Regions from separate parts of the Herbaspirillum sp. 1173 genome, predicted to be linked through region 2. Evidence: predicted binding sites of a transcription regulator. Region 2 holds the regulator's gene; each other region holds the start of a gene.
What was found. Region 2 encodes sigma-54, which starts transcription at its own class of promoters, with help from an activator protein. Its sites were predicted from a motif close to TGGCANGNAANCTGCTTT; they were not measured.
Positions count from the first base shown of each region.

Region 1 (4,714 bases), on a different contig from region 2:
CCGCCAGCGGCACTTCATTGGTGAGCGACCCTTCGATGGCGGTATAGCCCTTCAGGTAGGTGCGAGCCTGGTCCGGGTTGTTGCGCACGAGCTCAATGCCGCGTGCATAGGCGGCGATGTACTTGCGCGCCAGTTCCGGATTCTTCTTGATGAATTCGGTGGTCAGCGCGGCAGCGCCACCGTGCCAGGGAGCCATCGGATCACCCAGGATGTACTTGGCGATCACGCCTGCTTCCAGCACGCGGGTGGTGTTGTTCATGCGGCCCACGGTGCCGGTCGGTTCCAGCGTGTAGGCGGCATCGACCTGGCCGGCCGCCAGCGAAGCGACGTGCTGGCCGATGGGCAGTTCAACTACGGTTGCGCCAGTAGCACCGGCGCGTTCGAGTACCGTCTTGGCCAAGGTGACGTTCTGGATGCCGGGGCCGGAGGCGACCTTCTTGCCCTTGAGGTCGGCGATCGATTTGACTGGGCTGTCCTTGGGCACCAGGAATTCATCGAGTACGTATTTGGCGTTGCTGGGATTGGTGGCAAAGATCTTGAACAGGCCCGGCTGGGCGATCTCGCCGATGGCCAGGTTGCCGGCCCCGGTGCCGTTGGCCGAACCATCGGCGCGGCCTGCCAGCATGGCTTCCATCACCTGCTGGGCTCCGGCGAATTTGAGGGCTTGCACTTCCAGTCCGGCTTGCTTGAAGTAACCCGCTTCCACGGCGGCGTAGAAGGGCAGGCCGGCGGCCACCGGCCAATAGCCGATGCGGATAGGCACCGTCTGCGCGCGCAGGATGGCCGGGGCACCCGCGATGGCGGCGGTGGCGGCGACGGCGCCCGCCTTGGCGATGAAGCTGCGGCGGTTGGCATCGTGGACAGCGGTGGGGTTGTTCTTTTTCATGAGCAGCTCCGTGGTGAGGGTGTCAGTTCAGCGAATGGAGGTAATTGACCCAGCCGCCGTGGTGGGTGATGTCGGTCGCGCCCGCAATGCCGGCCGGCTCGCAGATGAAGCCCTTGACGCTGCTGCCGTCGGCCAGCTCCACCGTGCCGATGCCCAGCGGGGCCGGGATGGCGGCGACGAAGCCGCCGAACTGGCGCAGCGGCATTTCCCACACTTCCACTGCGATGGCGGCGCCGTCGCCTTCGGTGCGGGCCAGGCCAGGCTTGGGTGGGGTGGTACCCGCCAGGGCGTAGAGACGATAGTGGGCGGCGGTGCGGGTGACGGCCACGCGGCGCGCACCGGCTTCCAGCAATTGCCAGTTCAGGGGCTGGCCGGCCAGGTGCGCGCCGACCACGCAGACCTTGATGGTGCTTTCGTTGAAGGGCAGCGGGGTGGCCGCAATCGCATCGGCTTGCGCCGCGCCGCCCAGTTGCTGCTGCAGGCGTGCACCGGCTTCGGCCAGCAGGTGATCGGCACCGGCCGGGCCGATCAGGGTCACGCCGGCGGGCAGGCCATCGCGCCGCCACACGGCGGGGATGGCCAGGGCCGACATGTCCATCAAATTGACGAAGTTGGTGTAGTGGCCCAGTTGCGCATTGCGCACCACCGGATCGGCCTCGACTTCGGCGATGGTGGGGAAGGTGGTGGTGGTCGGCACCAGCATCAGGTCGCTGCCTTCGAGCAGGTTTTCGGCCTGGCGGCGCAGGTCGGCCAGGCGGTACTGGGCGTTGAAGCTGTCAACGGCATCGTAGTCGTCGGCCTGGGCGGTGATCTGGCGCACCACCGGGTGGATGGCTTCCGGGTTCTCCAGGAAGAAGTCGCCCAGCGCGGCGCGACGCTCGGCCACCCACGGGCCCTGATAGAGCAGCTGCGCGGCCGCGCTGAAGGGGGCGAAGGGGATCTTCGCCAGGCTCACGCCGGGGAGGGCGGCGATTTGCGCCAGGCTGCGTTCCCAGGCTTCCTGGGCGATGCTGTCGCCAAAGAATTCACATTGCTCGGGAATGGCGATGCGATAACCCCGCCGCTTCACGCCCAGCATGGTGGGGCGGCGCGAATAGCCATCCTCGGCATCGAAACCGGAAGCGCTGTGCAGCACGCGCCAGGCATCGGCCACGTCGTGGGCGAAGATGGAGATGCAATCCAGGGTGCGGCAGGCCGGGACCAGGCCGCGCGCGCTGATGAGGCCCTTGGTTGGTTTCAGGCCGACCAGGTGATTGAAGGCGGCCGGCACGCGACCAGAACCTGCCGTATCGGTCCCCAGCGAAAACATGACCTGCCCCAGCGCCACTGCCACCGCCGAACCCGAGCTGGAGCCGCCGGAGACATAGTCCGGCTTGATGGCATTGCGTACCGCACCGTAGGGGGAGCGCACGCCGACCAGGCCGGTGGCGAACTGGTCCAGGTTGGTCTTGCCCACCAGCAGTGCGCCAGCGGCCTGCAGGCGCTGCACCACGGTGGCGCTCTCGCTGGCCAGGCGGCCGAATTCGGGACAAGCCCCGGTGGTGGACATCTCGGCCACGTCGATGTTGTCCTTCACGGCGAAGGGGATGCCGAACAGCGGCATGCTCTCCAGCACGGCTTCGCCCTTGATCTGCAGCATCAGGTCCAGCGCTGCGGCTTGTTGTTTCAGTTGTTTGGACGGCACCCGGCTGATCCAGACTTCATCGCGTCCGGCGCTCTCGATGCGGGACAGCAGTTCGGCCACCACCTTGCCGGGTGTGCTGCGGCCTTCGCGATAAGCCGCCAGGGTGGCGGCGATGGTGGTCGGGGCGGCCTCGGGGGCAGCTTGCTGCAGGGCATGGGAGGTGGTCATATTGGATATTCAAACTTGAATACAAGATTGAATATCTTTAAGCAGGAGGCGTGCCAGCTCCTCCGTCACGCGGCTGAAAAACGGGAAATGGCTTCACCACGCGGGTTTGCGAGGTGAAGTGCCGTAAGGCAAGTTGTGCGAGGGGAAATGAAGAGTTTTGTCAGCGAGACAAAATGGGGAGGCGTGCGCCGAACTTGGACGTCCGTGGTGACGGCCTGCACGGGAATCAGGCAAGTTGATCGTCGATGCCAAGTATGTTCACCGTGGCAACAAGGTTGAGACCCGGGCGGCTGCGCGCGTTTCGTCAAGCGAGGAGCCCCGGGATACTCAGGCAGATTCGATCACACGCATTTCAATGTGCAGGCCGGCGGCCGTGGCCATGTTCACCAGCGCATCGAGTCCGAACAGGCTGATCTTGCCTCGCATCAGGTCGGAGACACGCGGCTGAGTCACCCCGAAGAGCTTGGCGGCTTGGGCCTGGCTCATTTCCGTGCGGGTGAGGTGGTTCTTGAGTGCCGTCATGAGGACGGAACGCAGCTTCATGTTTTCAGCTTCTTCCGGAGTGTCCTCGATGGCATCCCAGATGCTGGAAAATCGTTGCTTGCTCATTGCCCTAACTCCTTCAACAAATCGCGGTAACGCTTTGCGGCCAAGCTGCCTGGAAATCAGCGGTATGAAGCTTTCTTCAAAGCTCTCCCCACACCGCATTCAAGGCGGCCAGCGCCGCCAACCCGGCAGTCTCGGTGCGCAGCACCCGGCTGCCCATGGACAGCATCAGCGCGCCCTGGGCGCAAGCCAGGTTTTCTTCCTCCTCGCTGAAGCCGCCTTCAGGCCCGACCATGACGGTCACTGCCTGAGGCGGATGGTGGCGCGCCCAGCCTGACAGCGGCTCGGTCCCGCGCGGGGAAAGCAGGATGCGGCGATGCAGGTCGCTCTGGGCGATCCAGCGCTTGAAGTCGGTGACTTCACCCAGATGCGGCAAGCGATTGCGGCCGCATTGCTCGGCGGCAGCATGGATGATGCCTTGCCAGTGCGCCTGCTTCTTCTCGGCCCGGTCACCCGAGAGCCGCACCACGCAGCGCTGCGCGGCCAGCGGCTGGAGGGCGGTGGCGCCCAGTTCCACGGCTTTCTCGACGATCCAGTCCATCTTCGATCCTTCAGGCAGGGCCTGGGCCAGGGTCAGCGCATAGGGCAGTTCGGCCTCGCGGGGTGAAAAAGTCTTCACTTCGGCGTGGACGCGCTTCTTTTCGAGGGTGCTCAGGCTGGCGGTGTATTCGCCGCCTTCGCCATTGAACAGGGTCACGGTATCGCCCGGTTGCAGGCGCAGCACCTGGATGTGATGGGCAATCTGCTCGGGCAGGACCAGGGCGGAGCCGATGCCGAGGGGGTGCGGGAAGTAAAAGCGGGGCATGGGGCAGGGTCCTGGAGGAAGAAGATCAAAAAGACATGAAAAAAGTTGTCAGTCCGGTCAGGGGCTGGTCCCGAATTTTAATCCCCCCGGCGCACTCTGGTAAAATACGGGCCCGCGCCGTTACCCGGGCTTCCGGGCCGGCGCATTGGCTTGAACATCCGATTTGTGCGCCTGCGGCGCCCCCCAGCACAGCAAACTCTGACCTCGACATGATTTCCACTCTCCCCACCGACAAGATGGCCAACGCGATCCGCGCGCTGGCGATGGACGCAGTTCAAAAAGCCAATTCCGGACACCCGGGCATGCCGATGGGGATGGCCGAAATCGCAGTGGCCCTGTGGGCCAAGCACTATCGCCACAATCCGTCCAACCCGCACTGGGCCAACCGCGACCGCTTCGTGCTCTCCAACGGCCACGGCTCGATGCTGCAGTACGCACTGCTGCACCTGACCGGCTACGACCTGTCGATGGACGACATCAAGTCCTTCCGCCAACTGCATTCCAAGACCGCCGGCCACCCGGAAGTGCACATCACCCCGGGCGTGGAAACCACCACCGGTCCGCT
Region 1 is NZ_JAVDSP010000003.1:347,841-352,554, reverse strand. It holds gene J2X56_RS13435 (ABC transporter substrate-binding protein) at 1-886, opposite strand, end outside; gene atzF (allophanate hydrolase) at 909-2,738, opposite strand; gene J2X56_RS13425 (helix-turn-helix domain-containing protein) at 3,066-3,347, opposite strand; gene J2X56_RS13420 (16S rRNA (uracil(1498)-N(3))-methyltransferase) at 3,424-4,149, opposite strand; gene tkt (transketolase) at 4,311-4,714, shown strand, end outside.
Region 1: a site for sigma-54 is predicted at 2,777-2,794, ahead of atzF (allophanate hydrolase). Genes of this name have one in related genera too.

Region 2 (4,714 bases):
TCGAACAGGGCGCCACCACCATGCCGGTGGAGGCGAACGAGCCGCTGGCGATGCAGGCGCCGACATCGCGCACGTTGTGCACCACATCGGCCAGCGCTTCCACATCCTTGCGCCGCATGTCCAGTTCCTGATGCAGATTGAGCACGCCAGCTTCGGACACCATCAGGTGCGTTTCCACCTGGCCATGCTTGCGCAGATGCTCCAGCAGCCGCACGCCATAGATGGCACCGGTGGCACCGGTGATCGCAACGATCAGGCGCTGGCGCGGCTGGCTGGAAGAACTGCTCATGAGTCAGTCAGGCAAGTAAAACTCAGCCCTTGATCAGGGTCTGCAGTTCGCCGGACTCGTACATCTCGGTCATGATGTCGGAGCCGCCGACGAATTCGCCCTTCACGTACAGCTGGGGAATGGTCGGCCAGTTCGAGTATTCCTTGATGCCCTGGCGCACGTCCGGGCTTTCCAGCACGTTGACGGTGACGATGTTCTCGGCACCGCTGGCCTTCAGCAGCTGGATGGCCTTGCCGGAAAAGCCGCATTGGGGGAACTGTGCAGTGCCCTTCATGAACAGCACCACGGGGTTTTGGGTCACGGTTTCTTTGATCCAGGATTGGACGTCGCTCATGGCTGTGCCTTTAAAAATGGGATTGCCCGACATTATAGGGAAAAGCCGGCGGGCGCGTTGAAATCGCCTGCATGCTGGTGGCCTGTCTGAACGGGCAAAAAATTGCATCGAGGAAATAATTTATATCGTATGCAAATTCTTGTGTTGAAGATGAGGGTGCCGTGAAGACATTCAAGCCGTCCCTTGCATCATCGTCAGCAGCGGCGGTGGAAAAGTTGCTTTACGCAATGATTTATATCTTTTCCACAGGCTTGGCCAGTTCGGCGGCCGCAAATGAAAAAGGGCGCTTGCGCGCCCCTTCCTCATGAAATTCGGCTGGCTTTCTCAGCAGCCTTGCGGCTGCGAGGTGGCTTGCCGAGGGTGTCCTGGCTTATGCCGCTCCGGCCACCGCATCCTCCGGCGTTTCGTCCGGCAGGCGCTTGGCCATGGAGTGATGCTCCTGCAACTTGTCCTTGTGCTTGATGACCTGGCGATCGAGCTTGTCGATCAGCGTGTCAATGGCAGCGTAGAGGTCGTGTGCGATGCTTTCCGCATGTAGATCCTTCCCCTTGATGTGGACGTTGATTTCCGCTTTTTGGCGCTTTTCCTTTTCTGTGAGTTTATCTACGCTCAGGATCACGCTGACGTCGATCACGTTGTCGAAATGGCGCTTGATACGCGAGAGCTTGCTTTGCACGTATTCCCGGATGGCGGGGGTCAGTTCGAGGTGGTGTCCACTGATGGTCAGATTCATACAAGACTCCTATCGTGAAGTCACTGGAGGTTCGTGCAATCGATCCTGCTGCAGCTGTACCACGGGCACGGTCTTCGTGTCGGATGGCGCGGGCATCAGTCGGATGCTTGCCTGAACACAGCAACGGTACTGCAGAAAAACTGAGGAAAAACTCAGAGGGACTTGCGGAGATTGACCGGCGGAATCTTCAACACTTCGCGGTATTTGGCGACTGTGCGTCGCGCGACCACCATGCCTTGTTCTGCCAGCATATCCGCAATCTTGCTATCGGATAATGGGGTCTGCGGGTTCTCGGCTCCTATCAACTGTTTGATCAGCGCCCGTATCGCGGTGGAGGATGCTTCACCTCCGGTTTCAGTCGCGACATGGCTACCGAAGAAGTATTTCAACTCAAACATTCCATGCGGAGTGAGCATGTATTTCTGAGTCGTCACGCGAGAGATGGTGCTCTCGTGTAGACCCAGTGTATCAGCAATTTCACGCAGCACAAGGGGGCGCATGGCCACTGCCCCATGTGAAAAGAAGTTTCTTTGACGTTCCACAATAGCCTGCGCGACGCGCAAAATTGTATCGAAACGTTGCCGCATGTTCTTGATGAGCCACTTGGCTTCCTGCAACTGCGACGACAGCGAACCTTCTCCCTTGGCTTGCTTCAATGCACTGGCATACATCGCATTGACGCGCAGCTTGGGCATGACCTCATGGTTGAGCATGACCTGCCAGCCGTTCTTTGTCTGCTTGACAATCACGTCCGGCACCACATAGTCCGAGGCATCACGCGCGAATTCCGCACCCGGATGCGGACGGCACTGGCGGATCACCGCCTGCGCTTCGCGCAGGTCTTCGTCATCGCAATCCAGTGCCTTCTTGATCTTGTTGAAATCGCGTTGTGCAAACAGCGGCAGGTAATCCTCCACGATCCTCAAGGCCAGCTTGCGCGTCACGAAGGGAATCTTGGGCAGGCGGCGGATCTGCAGGGCCAGGCATTCGCCGGCACTGCGCGCACCGACACCCGCCGGGTCCAGGCTCTGCAGCAGCTTGAGCGAAATCGACAGCTCTTCCATGTCGATGCCCAGCTCTTCGGGCAGGCGTGCGAGGATGTCTTCGAGCGGCTCTTCCAGATAGCCGCTCTCGTCCAGCGCATCGGTGAGCAGTTCCAGCAGCGCACGATCACGCAGGGTGCGTGCGGTCACGCGGATCTGTTCCAGCAGGTGTTCGCGCAGGGTCAGTTCGTGCGCTTCGAGTTGCGGGCGGGCATCATCATCGTCTGGCGACTTGCCGCTGCGCGCGACGTCGTCGAAGCTCCAGTCGGCATCCCCCGTGACACCGGCTTCCGGCGCGTTGTCCTGGTAGTCGAAGCTGGAATCGCCATCGCTGGCGGCCGGGGCCGCTTCGCCGCTGCCTTCGTGACTGGTTTCGGCAACGCCGCTGGAGGGCGAACTGGAGACCGCGCCATCGGCCAGCAGACGTACCGAATTGTCGAGCGCGTCGTCGAGGCGTTCCAGCAGGGGATTATCGGAGAGGATCTGTTCCAGTTCCTGGTGCAGTTCCAGCGTCGACAGTTGCAACAGTCTGATCGACTGCTGCAGTTGCGGCGTCAATGCGAGGTGCTGCGAGGTACGTAACTGGAGCGACTGTTTCATCTGTCTTTCTGAAAGCGGCGTGGCCCGCTGGTTGCTCTGCCGGTCGTTGCGTATTGCGTATTGCTTGTTGCGTATTACGTGATGTGCACTCTGTATTTCTTCAAGCGTATCGGGCAAGCCGACTGCACCGCTTACATGCGGAAATGCTCGCCCAGATACACGCGGCGCACCGACTCGTTGGCGATGATCTCTTCCGGATTGCCGCTGGCCAGCACCGTGCCCTGGTTGATGATGTAGGCGCGATCACAGATGCCCAGCGTTTCGCGCACGTTGTGGTCGGTGATCAGCACGCCGATGCCGCGTTCCTTCAGGAAGCGCACGATGCGCTGGATCTCGATCACGGCAATCGGGTCGATACCGGCGAACGGTTCATCCAGCAGCACGAAGCGCGGATCGGTGGCCAGTGCGCGGGCGATCTCGACGCGCCGGCGTTCACCGCCCGAGAGCGACAGCGCCTGGCTTTCGCGCAGCTTCTCGATCTGCAGTTCGTGCAGCAGGTTGTTGAGGCGGCCTTCGATTTCATCGCGCGAGAGCGGCTTGCCCTCTTCCTGGCGCAGTTCCAGCACGGCGCGGATATTGTCTTCCACCGTCAGCTTGCGGAATACCGAGGCTTCCTGCGGCAGGTAGGACAAGCCCATGGTGGCACGCTTGTGGATCGGCATGCGCGAAATGGACGCGCCATCGAGGTCGATCTCGCCACCATCGGAGGGCACCAGCCCCACGATCATGTAGAACGAAGTGGTCTTGCCGGCACCATTCGGGCCGAGCAGGCCGACCACCTCGCCGCTGCGCAATTCCATCGAGACATCGCGCACCACCTGGCGCGCGCCATAACTTTTCTTCAGGCCGCGAACGACCAGCGAGCTGGCTACCATTGTCACTGGTCCTTTCCGCTGTCGCGACGCGTTGCAGGCTGCGCAGCGTTGTTCTTGCCCGCAGGCTGGGCCGGCGCGGTGCTGCCTGCCGGCGGCGGATTCTTGGGCTGGATCACCGCAGTGATGCGGCCTGCGCCCGGCTTGCTCTCGCCGGTGGCGGTGTTGTTCACGGAATAGAATTCGGCGCGGCTGTCATAGGAGATGAATTCGCCGTTGACTTCATCGGTGATGCGATCGCCGTCCATGCGCTGGATGTGCGCGCGCTGGAACAGCTTGGAGATTTCGGTCTGCTCCGAATACTCGATGCGCTCGGCCTGGCCTTCGATCCACAGGTTGGGACCGCCGTCACGCTTCTGGCGGAAGTTGGCCAGCGCGCCAGGGGCCGCATACAGCACCGCATTTTCATAACCGTACTGGTCGGTCGTCAATACCACGCGGCCGGCCTTGATGATCAGCGTGCCGCGGGTCATGACCACGTTGCCGGTAAAGGTCTTCACCTGGCGCACGTCATCGTAGACCATCTGGTCTGCCTCGATGTTGGTCGGCTTGGTGGAGTCCGCCTTCTCGGCGTTGGCCACGCCGCACACGGCAGCCAGCATCAGCATCGGCAGTAAGAATGAGCGTTTCATTGGGTTCCTGTCTGATCGGTTCTTGGCGTTTTTATCCCGGAGTCATCCGGCTTAGCGTTTCTTCGGAGTGGGCTCGTAATAGCCGCGGACATTGCCGAACAGCTGCACCACCTGGGTCGCATTGTTGGCCACCATGCCCACGCCGTTCAGGCGCGTGGTGCCCATGGTCATGGCCACCGGCTTGTCGGTCTTGACGATTTCATCGTCAGGC
Region 2 is NZ_JAVDSP010000010.1:108,112-112,825, reverse strand. It holds gene J2X56_RS23630 (UbiX family flavin prenyltransferase) at 1-289, opposite strand, end outside; gene grxD (Grx4 family monothiol glutaredoxin) at 312-623, opposite strand; gene J2X56_RS23620 (hypothetical protein) at 785-931, shown strand; gene hpf (ribosome hibernation-promoting factor, HPF/YfiA family) at 994-1,356, opposite strand; gene J2X56_RS23610 (RNA polymerase factor sigma-54) at 1,509-2,999, opposite strand; gene lptB (LPS export ABC transporter ATP-binding protein) at 3,131-3,874, opposite strand; gene lptA (lipopolysaccharide transport periplasmic protein LptA) at 3,877-4,503, opposite strand; gene lptC (LPS export ABC transporter periplasmic protein LptC) at 4,555-4,714, opposite strand, start outside.

Region 3 (4,714 bases), on a different contig from region 2:
ATAGCCGATGATGGGACGGGTTTTTATCATCGAGTGTCCTCGTGAAGTCGTTGTTGTTGTGTAATTGGCGTCGCGCAGATGTATGCGGTCAATGCATTGATAGTGCTGTGATGGCAAAACAGCTGCAGCGATCATACGGCCTCTGGCTTTCAAATCACTGACTGATCATTCTCATTCGGATCGGTGCACTGACCACTCCTTGAGAGGGGGCAGATGGGGCCTGGCTACAATCGATTTTCCATATGAAAAGGCCACCGAATGGTGGCCTTTTCAAAAGCGTCGACGCTTTGGTGATTGCAGTTTTATTTCAGTTCCGAGGAGTCCGATCGATTCGAATGGGCTCGCCAGATTTCATTGGTGCTAATCACAGGCTCACCAGCTGGTCTCCCTCTCCGCCGTAGAAGAAATCTTGTGAATGGCCAGATCGGCCCCTTCAAATTCCTGCTCCGGATCCAGCCGTATCCCCACTGCCTTCTTCAGCAAGCCGTAGACGATCCATCCGCCCGCTGCCGCAATGGCGATTCCCATGATGCTGCCGATGAGCTGCGACATGAACGACACGCCACCGCGTCCGCCCAGCGCCTGCAAGCCGAAGATACCCGCCGCAAGACCGCCCCACAGTCCGCACAAGCCATGCAGCGGCCACACGCCCAGCACATCGTCGATCTTCCACTTGTTCTGGGTGCGGGTGAACATCCACACGAAAATCGCCCCCGCAATGCCGCCGGTAACCAGTGCACCCAGCGGATGCATCAGGTCCGAGCCGGCGCACACCGCCACCAGGCCGGCCAGCGGGCCGTTGTAGGCGAAGCCGGGATCGTTGCGGCCCATCAGCAGCGCCACCAGCGTGCCGCCGGCCATGGCCATGAGCGAATTCATGGCGACCAGGCCATTCATCTTGTCCAAGGTCTGCGCGCTCATCACGTTGAAGCCGAACCAGCCCACCGTCAGAATCCACGCACCCAAGGCCAGGAAAGGAATGTTGGAGGGCGGATGCGCCGCCACCGCGCCTTCCTTGCTGTAGCGGCCACGGCGTGCGCCCAGCAGCAGGACCGCAGGCAGCGCGATCCAGCCACCCACCGCGTGGACCACGATGGACCCGGCGAAGTCATGGAACTCGGCACCGAAGGTGGCCGCCAGCCAGGCTTGCACGCCCAGGTGCTGGTTCCACGCGATACCTTCGAAGAAGGGATAGACCAGTCCCACCAGCACCGCCGTGGCGATCAGCTGCGGATTGAATTTGGAACGCTCGGCAATGCCGCCCGAGATGATCGCCGGGATGGCCGCCGCGAAGGTCAGCAGGAAGAAGAATTTCACCAGCTCGAAACCGCTGCGCTCGGCCAGTGTTTCGGCACCGGCAAAGAAGCTCACGCCGTAAGCCACGTAATAGCCGATGAAGAAATAGACGATGGTCGACACCGCGAAGTCGGCCAGGATTTTCACCAGGGCATTGACCTGGTTCTTCTTGCGCACCGTCCCCAGTTCCAGAAAGGCAAAGCCGGCATGCATGGCCAGGATCATGATCGCCCCCAGCAAAATGAAGAGGGCGTCTGCGCCGTTTTTGTGATCGTCCACCAGAAAATCTCCCAAAAAGTGTGCAAGAAAATGCTTGAAAGCCACGACTAAAGCAATTTCCGTTCCATTTTGGTGAAAAATTCACAGTGCCTTGATTCGAAAAGATTTTTTCGGTGCGCCTGTACGATGTCAGGCACCGATATGCACGAACTCCGTGCATATCGGTGCCGGGTAGCGAGGGTGGGCTGCATTTTGGTGCGTTGGCTGCCAGGCCCTGTCTACCTATCGCTGCTTATGTCCGCTTCGGTTTGGTCAGCGCGTCAATGAAGCCTGCGATCTGCTGCGCCACCGCCTCCGGGTCTTCCAATGGTGACAAGTGGCCCACGCCGGGCAAGATGTGCAGTGCCGCCTGCGGAATGCGCGGCAAAAGCTCTGCCTGCAGCGTCGCGATCCGGTCCACCTGGTCGTGCTCGCCCGAGATGACGAGCGTGGGCACGTCGATGAGGGCCACCTCCGCGGTGATGTCCTCCGCCATCGCCACGTTGGGCCAGGCGTGCTTGGCCTGCGGCGCAGCCTGCAAGCTATCCTCGATGACCTGTGCACGGCGGGCCGCCGTCAGCGGTTGTGCCGTCAGCACATGATCGATCACGAACTCCACCGATTCGCGCGTCTGGTAGGCACCCACCAGCATGGCGCGCTGTTCAGCGGAGAGCAGCATGGGCGAAGGCGGGGACGGTGCCACCAGGATCAGCCCTTCGATCCCGTGCGGCCGGCGCGAGGCCATCAGCTGCGCCACCTTGCCACCCATGGAGTGGCCGACCAGGACATAGCGCTGCAGTCCCAGCGCGGCAATGACACCCTCGGCATCGGCGGCCAGGTCGGCAATCCGGTAGCCCTCGGCCGGCGCATCAGAGCGGCCCCAGCCGCGATGGTCGGTGGCAACGATGCGGCCGCGGTGCGCAAGTCGCGCGGCTACCGCATCCCAGGTCCGCGACGAGCCGCCGTAGTAATGCAGGAACACCAGCGCCAGTTCGCCGCTGCCCTGCAGGGCAACATGGATGCGCGTTCCGTTGGTTTCGATATGCATGTGTCTGCTCCTTTGTGATGGGGGGAGAGTCAATGGTAGATTCCATGCGAAAAATTTATAATTGGCAGATTATTAGTCACAGTCGATACTCAGATGATCGAATAGGGAGCTGCATGGACAAACTGATGAGCCTCAATGTCTTCGTGGCCGCAGTGGAGGAGGGCAGTTTTGCCGGGGCCGCGCGTCGCTTCGCGCTGTCGCCGGCGATGGCGGGCAAGCACGTCAGCCAGATCGAGGCGGAGCTGGGGGCGCGTCTGTTTCAGCGCACTACGCGCCGCCTGAGCCTCACCGATGTGGGCCGGACGTATTTCGAGCGTTGCCGCCAGATCCTCGCGGCATTCGATGAGGCGAACCGCGAAGCGACTGCCGTGCAATGTAGCGCACGCGGCCTGCTGCGGGTGGCGGTGCCGGTGACTTTCGGCGCGATGCACCTGGGCCCGGTCGTTGCGCGCTATCTGGCGGATCACCCGGAGGTCAACGTCGAGGTCGTGCTCGGCGACCGCTATGTCGATCTGATCGATGCGGGCGTGGATGTGGCCATCCGCATCGGAAAGCTCGACGATCCTGCGCTGGTCACGCGCCGGTTGGCACCCTGCAGCATGATTGCCTGCGCCTCCCCCGGCCTGATCGCGCAGCATGGCCTGCCTGCCACGCCGGAAGCCTTGTCGCGCCTGCCGCGTCTGGCCTTCAGTGACGCGGTGTCTGCCGGAGACTGGACATTCATCGATGCGGCGGGACAGGCACATCGCCTCGACGGACCCTGCCGTGTGACAGCCAACAACATGCAGATGCTTCTGGCTTGCGTGCTGGCGGGCGCGGGTGTGGCTTACGGGCCGGCCTTCGTTTTCGGTGAGCACATCAGGCAGGGACGGTTGATTGCATTGCTCCCGGATTACCGCGCCACTGCACTGGCCATCCAGGCCGTCTATCCGAGCGCGCGAGGAATCCCGCTCAAGGTCCGCCGTTTCGTCGACTATCTTGCGGAGGACTTCGGCGATCATCCGCCGTGGGAAATCCAGGACGCTGCGCCCCCTGGCGGTCATGTACCTCGCAGACCCGGTTTGAACAGGCGCTAGTGCGATGACACGAACAGCGCCGACGGTTCCGGATCGGGCAGCGCATACGCATCCTTCATTCGCGCCACCTCTTGCGTCGGCGGCAGGGCGAACAGGCGTTTGAATTCGCGGCTGAACTGGGATGCACTCTCGTAGCCGACGCGTGCGCTGGCTTCGGCCACCGTCAGGCCATTGCGCAGCATCAGCAGACGCGCCTGATGCAGGCGCGTCGATTTCAGGTATTGCATCGGCGAGGTGGCGGTGACCGCCTTGAAATGCGCATGGAAGGAAGGCGGACTCATTCCGGCCTCGTGCGCGAGCTGCTCCACATCCAGTTTGTCCGCGTAGGCGGCATGGATCTTCCTGATGGCCTTGGCCACTTTTCCAACCTGCCCGTCGGTGCGCAGTGCGGCGCGCATGGAGGCACCTTGCCGGCCCGTGAGTACCCGCAGGTAGATTTCCTTCACCAGTGAACGGCCCAGGATCCTGGCTTCCATCGGCACCCGCATCGCTTCCAGAAAACGCAACACGGAGGCGGACATGCTGGCATCCATCCGGGTCGCGAACATGGTCTGCGGATGGGCGGAGAGGTCGGCATCGTCCATCTGCACCAGCACTTCAGCCAGCAGTTGAAAATCCAGCCGGAAATAGATCGCCAGCAAAGGTGTCTTCTCTGTGGCGTCGGTTTCCATCGTGAACGGGACGGGTACCGAAACAGCCAGGTAGTGCCGGGCATCATAGAGATAGGTTTGCCCGCCGAGGAATCCACGCTTGCGTCCCTGCACGACCACGACGATGCCCGGCTCATAGAGGACCGGCGTTTCACTCAATGCACGGTTGGACCTGAGGAAGCGCACATCCGGCAGCAGCGACAGGTTGTAGCCCTCGTCAGGGGCGAGCTCGGTGAGCAGCTGCACCATGCGCTGATGCGCATTCGATTTTTTCTGCGCGGATTTCTTCGTGCTTCCCGACATGAGCAATCTCATAGTTTTAGGCAAACACCACATGCTAACCGACATGGTGGATTTGTGGAGTCCTGCCTATGATGGCACCCATC
Region 3 is NZ_JAVDSP010000007.1:86,901-91,614, forward strand. It holds gene J2X56_RS20630 (hypothetical protein) at 1-135, opposite strand, end outside; gene J2X56_RS20635 (ammonium transporter) at 373-1,575, opposite strand; gene J2X56_RS20640 (alpha/beta fold hydrolase) at 1,808-2,602, opposite strand; gene J2X56_RS20645 (LysR family transcriptional regulator) at 2,716-3,678, shown strand; gene J2X56_RS20650 (AraC family transcriptional regulator) at 3,675-4,577, opposite strand.
Region 3: a site for sigma-54 is predicted at 1,625-1,642, ahead of J2X56_RS20635 (ammonium transporter). Genes of this name have one in related genera too.

Region 4 (4,714 bases), on a different contig from region 2:
GGCATGCTGTCCCAGTAGACGAAGCGGCGCGGCCATTTGTACTTGCCGATGCGGGTTTCCAGATGCGTCAGCAAGGCCTCGCCATCGGCCTGTTGGCCAGCCTTGCAGACGATCACCGCCAGTCCGCTTTCGCCCCACTTGGGATCGGGCACGCCCAGCACCGCCACTTCGGAGACGGCTGGGTGCGTCAGCAGGGCTTCCTCGATCTCGCGCGGATAGACGTTGGAGCCGCCCGAGATGTACATGTCCGAGGAACGTCCGGTGATGTAGAGGAAGCCATCCTTGTCCACATGCCCGAGGTCGCCGGTGTGGAACCAGTCATGCTTGAAGGCCTTGGCATTGGCCTCCGGATTGTTGTGATAGCCCATGAAGACGGCCGGTCCGCGCACGCAGATTTCGCCGGTCTCGAAGGGCGCCAGTTCTTGTCCATCGTCGTTCAGGATGGCGACCTGCATGCCGGTACGCGGCATGCCGCAGGACCCCACGCGTGCCTGCGGATGGGCGTCATCCTCGAAGTGCAAATAGGACGGCAGGAAGGTGATATTGCCGGTCACTTCGCCCAGGCCGTAATACTGCACCAGCACCTTGCCCAGCTTCTTCAATGCATGGACCTGGTCGGCGCGATACATGGGTGCGCCGGCATAGATGACGTGTTTCAGCGAGCTGTGATCGTAGCGGTCCACGGACTCATCTTCGACCAGGATCTTGACGATGGTGGGCACGGTGAAGAGATTGTCCACCTTGTATTTTTCCACCAGCTGCCAGGCTTCCTCGACCACCAGCCGTTCGGAAGAGAGCAGGATGCTGGCCGCACCGCGCGCGGTATTGACCACCGCATGCACGCCTGCGCCGTGCGACAGCGGTGCCACCACCAGCGAGCGCGATTGATGCGTGAGGCCCGGCATCAGGTCGGCCAGATGATTGGTCACCACGAAGGCCATCTGGCCGTGCGAGAGCATGCCCGCCTTCGGATGGCCGGTGGTGCCGGAGGTATAGAAGAACCACAGCGGATCGTCGTAATCGACTTCGGCCTCGCGGAAGGTTTCGCCGCTGCCATCGGCCACCAGGGTTTCGTAATCGAGTTCGCCCGGCCGTGCGTCGGCCAGGGCCACCACGTGTTCGAGCGTGGGCGAGGCGGATTTCACCGCATCGACATACGGTGCGAAACCGCGGTCATACAGCATCACGCAGGCGCCGCTGGACTGGCCGAGATAGGCGGCCTCGGGCGGCGTGATGCGGAAATTGGTCGGCACCCAGACCACGCCCATCTTGAAGGCGGCCCAGGCACTCTCGAAGATCTGCTGGTTGTTGCGCGAGTGGACCAGCATCTTGTCGCCCTTCTTGACGCCGCGCCGGGTGAGGGCGTGGGCCAGCGCATCGACGCGGGCATTGATCTCGCGCCAAGGGATCTGGCGGTCGCTGCCATCGGCTGCGCCTTGCGCCAGGATCAGTCCCGGCTCCTCCGGAAAGCGGCGCGCCACGTCCGAGAGCAGGCGGCCCAGGTTCATCACTTTGCTTAACATCGTCTCACTCGTCCCGATTCTTCTGATGGAATTCTGATGGAAATTGGCGTGCTGCCTTGTTCTGTTTTTTGTACATCACTTCATGCGGCGCACCGGCCTTCAACGACAGGACGGCGCGCCGGTGCTGCTACCGCATTTTCAGTTCACACGCTCCAGGATGCTCACATAGTTGGCCACCGCCGCGCCGCCCATGTTGAACACGCCGGCATAGCGCGCATTGGCGATCTGCATGTCGCCCGCATCATGGGATGCCTGCATGGCCGCCATCACGTGCATCGAGACACCGGTGGCACCGACCGGATGGCCCTTGGACTTCAGCCCGCCCGAGGGATTGACCGGCAGCTTGCCGTCCTTGGCGGTGATGCCTTCGGCAATCACGCGTGCGCCCTGGCCGTGCGGGGCCAGGCCCATGGCTTCGTATTCCAGCAGTTCGGCCACGGTGAAGCAGTCGTGCGTCTCCACCAGCGAGAGATCATCGAGGCTCAGGCTGGCTGCGCCCAGCGCCTTCTTCCAGGCCAGCTCGGCCGCTTCGAAGCGGGTCGGGTCGCGGCGCGACAGCGGCAGGAAATCATTGACGTGGACCGCCGCACGGAACTGCACCGCGCGCGGCATGGACTTGGCCACATCGGCAGCGCTGATGACGAGGGCAGCTGCACCATCGGAAATGAGCGAGCAGTCGGTGCGCTTGAGCGGACCGGCCACATACGGATTCTTGTCGGAGACCGTGCGGCAGAAATCGAAACCGAAATCCTTGCGCATGTGCGCATAGGGATTGACCATGCCGTTCTTGTGATTCTTGGCCGCGATCATCGCCAGCGCATCGGACTGGTCGCCGAAGCGCTCGAAGTAGCTCTGCGCGATCTTGCCGAAGACGCCGGCAAAGCCACCCGGAATGCCCGCTTCTTCCTTGGCGTAGCAAGCCTTGAGCAGCACCTCGCCCACTTGCGCGGTGGCCAGCTCGGTCATCTTCTCGAAGCCGATCACCAGCACGTGTTTCGATTCGCCCGCCTTGATCGCCTGCAGGCCCGAATGGATCGCCGCCGAACCGGTGGCGCAGGCATTCTCCAGGCGCGTGGCGGGTTTGAAGCGCAGCTGCGGCAGCGTGTTCAGGACCAGCGAGGACGGGAAATCCTGGTACAGGAAACCGGCATTGAAGGTGCCGAAGTGTACCGAATCGATGTCTTCCGGTTGCAGTCCTGCGTGTTCGATGGCGGCCTTGGCGACCTGGCCGATCAGCACTTCCGGATCGATGCCGTCGAGCTTGCCGAACTGCGAATGGTTCCAGCCGGTGATGCAGGGTGAGGATGCAGAAACAGTCATGGGGTTGTCCTTGTGTCCGTAGTCACGGGGTCAATGGAGCGGGGTCGCTCCGTTACACACAGGGGCAATATGCAAAATCGGTGCCACGCGCAGGACCGCTCGCGCCACCGCATGCAGCCGGTGTCGCGCGTCCCTTGCCTCGGCATCGCGCAGCCGGTGATGGCGCATCGCGCCAGGTGCCGGCCTGCATCTTGCCCGTCTCCTGAGAGTGCCGGCGCAAAGCCGCGCCGGGTCTCGCTTTGTTGTTGATGTTGATGCGTGCTGATGTGTCCGGCAGGCCGCCCGCTCATTCCCGACATGCAGGAAAAATCCAACGGAACAGGGCAGTGCCCGCCGACCGCATGAAGATATCACGTACTTTACGTTAACGTAAATCATTGCGCTGCAGCAGCCAGCAGGCAGCACTATTGCCGGTGAGCAGCATGAACAGGTGTCGACGCCTGCGACAGTGCAGCGACACTTCTGCGACAGGTGTCGCAGTCACGCTGCGCGCAAATAAATGGCGGCGGCGATGATTGCGCGCTTGTACAGGCCCGCCCTTATCGCAGAGAATACAGGCGCAGTGCCGTTGAGGGAGAGGGGGAGCGCCATGCCGACAAGGGAAGACCGGAGGCTTGGCATCCAATTTGCTCTGTCGAGGCACAGGCAGTGTTGACCACCCGGAACAGGGAGCTGCACGCCCGATCCAGCACCCCTGGTAGCGCCGGATTCAGCGATTTTCAAAATTACAAACAGACAGACAGGAGACAAGCAGATGGAACAATCCACTGGCAAGATCACGCGCCGCCATTTTCTGAAGACGGCTTCGGTGGCCTCGGCTGCCGCCGCTACCGGCCTGGTATCGACCTCCGCGCATGCGGCCGAGTTCACCTTCAAGTACGCCAACAATCTGCCGGTGACACACCCGATGAATGCGCGCGCCAAGGAAATGGCCGCGGCCATCGCGGAACAATCCAAGGGCCGCATCGAACTGCAGCTCTATCCCAACAACCAGCTGGGCACCGATACCGACATGCTCTCGCAGGTGCGTGCGGGTGCCATTGATTTCTTCACGCTCTCGCCGCTGATCCTGGGCACGCTGGTGCCGGCCGCGCAGATCTCCGGCATCGGTTTTGCCTTCAAGGATTACAGCCAGGTCTGGCCGGCCATGGATGGCGAGCTGGGTGCGCACGTGCGCAAGCAGATCGAAGCCAAGTCCACGCTGTTCGCCTTTGAAAAGATCTGGGACAACGGCTATCGCCAGATCACCAACAGCACCAAGCCCATCAAGGCGGCCGACGACCTCAAGGGCATGAAGCTGCGCGTGCCGCCCAGCCCGCTGTGGACCTCGATGTTCAAGGCCTTCGATGCGGCCCCGACCTCGATCAACTTCGCCGAAGTCTATTCGGCCCTGCAGACCAAGATCGTGGAAGGCCAGGAAAACCCCATGGCCATCATCTCCACCGCCAAGCTCTACGAAGTGCAGAAGTACTGCTCCATCACCAACCACATGTGGGATGGCTTCTGGTTCCTGGGCAACAAGAAATCCTTCGAGCGCCTGCCCAAGGACCTGCAAGACATGATGGCCCGCATCATCAACGAAGCCGCCATGAACCAGCGCGCCGACGTGCGCAAGCTCAACGATTCGCTGGTCGATGAAATGAAGGGCAAGGGTCTGGCCTTCAACAATGCCGATGCCGATTCCTTCCGCGCCAAGCTGCGCAGTGCCGGTTTCTATGCCGAGTGGAAGAAGAAGTTCGGCGACGAGCCCTGGGCCCTGCTGGAAAAGTACACCGGCAAGCTGGCCTGAGCGCTTCGTTTGCCGGGGCTCATGCCTGCATGAGCCCGTGCGCCGGAGTGCTGCCCTCGCCGTGAGGGCAGCGCTCCCGCCC
Region 4 is NZ_JAVDSP010000002.1:767,140-771,853, reverse strand. It holds gene J2X56_RS11495 (acyl-CoA synthetase) at 1-1,541, opposite strand, end outside; gene J2X56_RS11490 (acetyl-CoA acetyltransferase) at 1,662-2,843, opposite strand; gene J2X56_RS11485 (TRAP transporter substrate-binding protein) at 3,598-4,632, shown strand.
Region 4: a site for sigma-54 is predicted at 2,912-2,929, ahead of J2X56_RS11490 (acetyl-CoA acetyltransferase). Genes of this name have one in related genera too.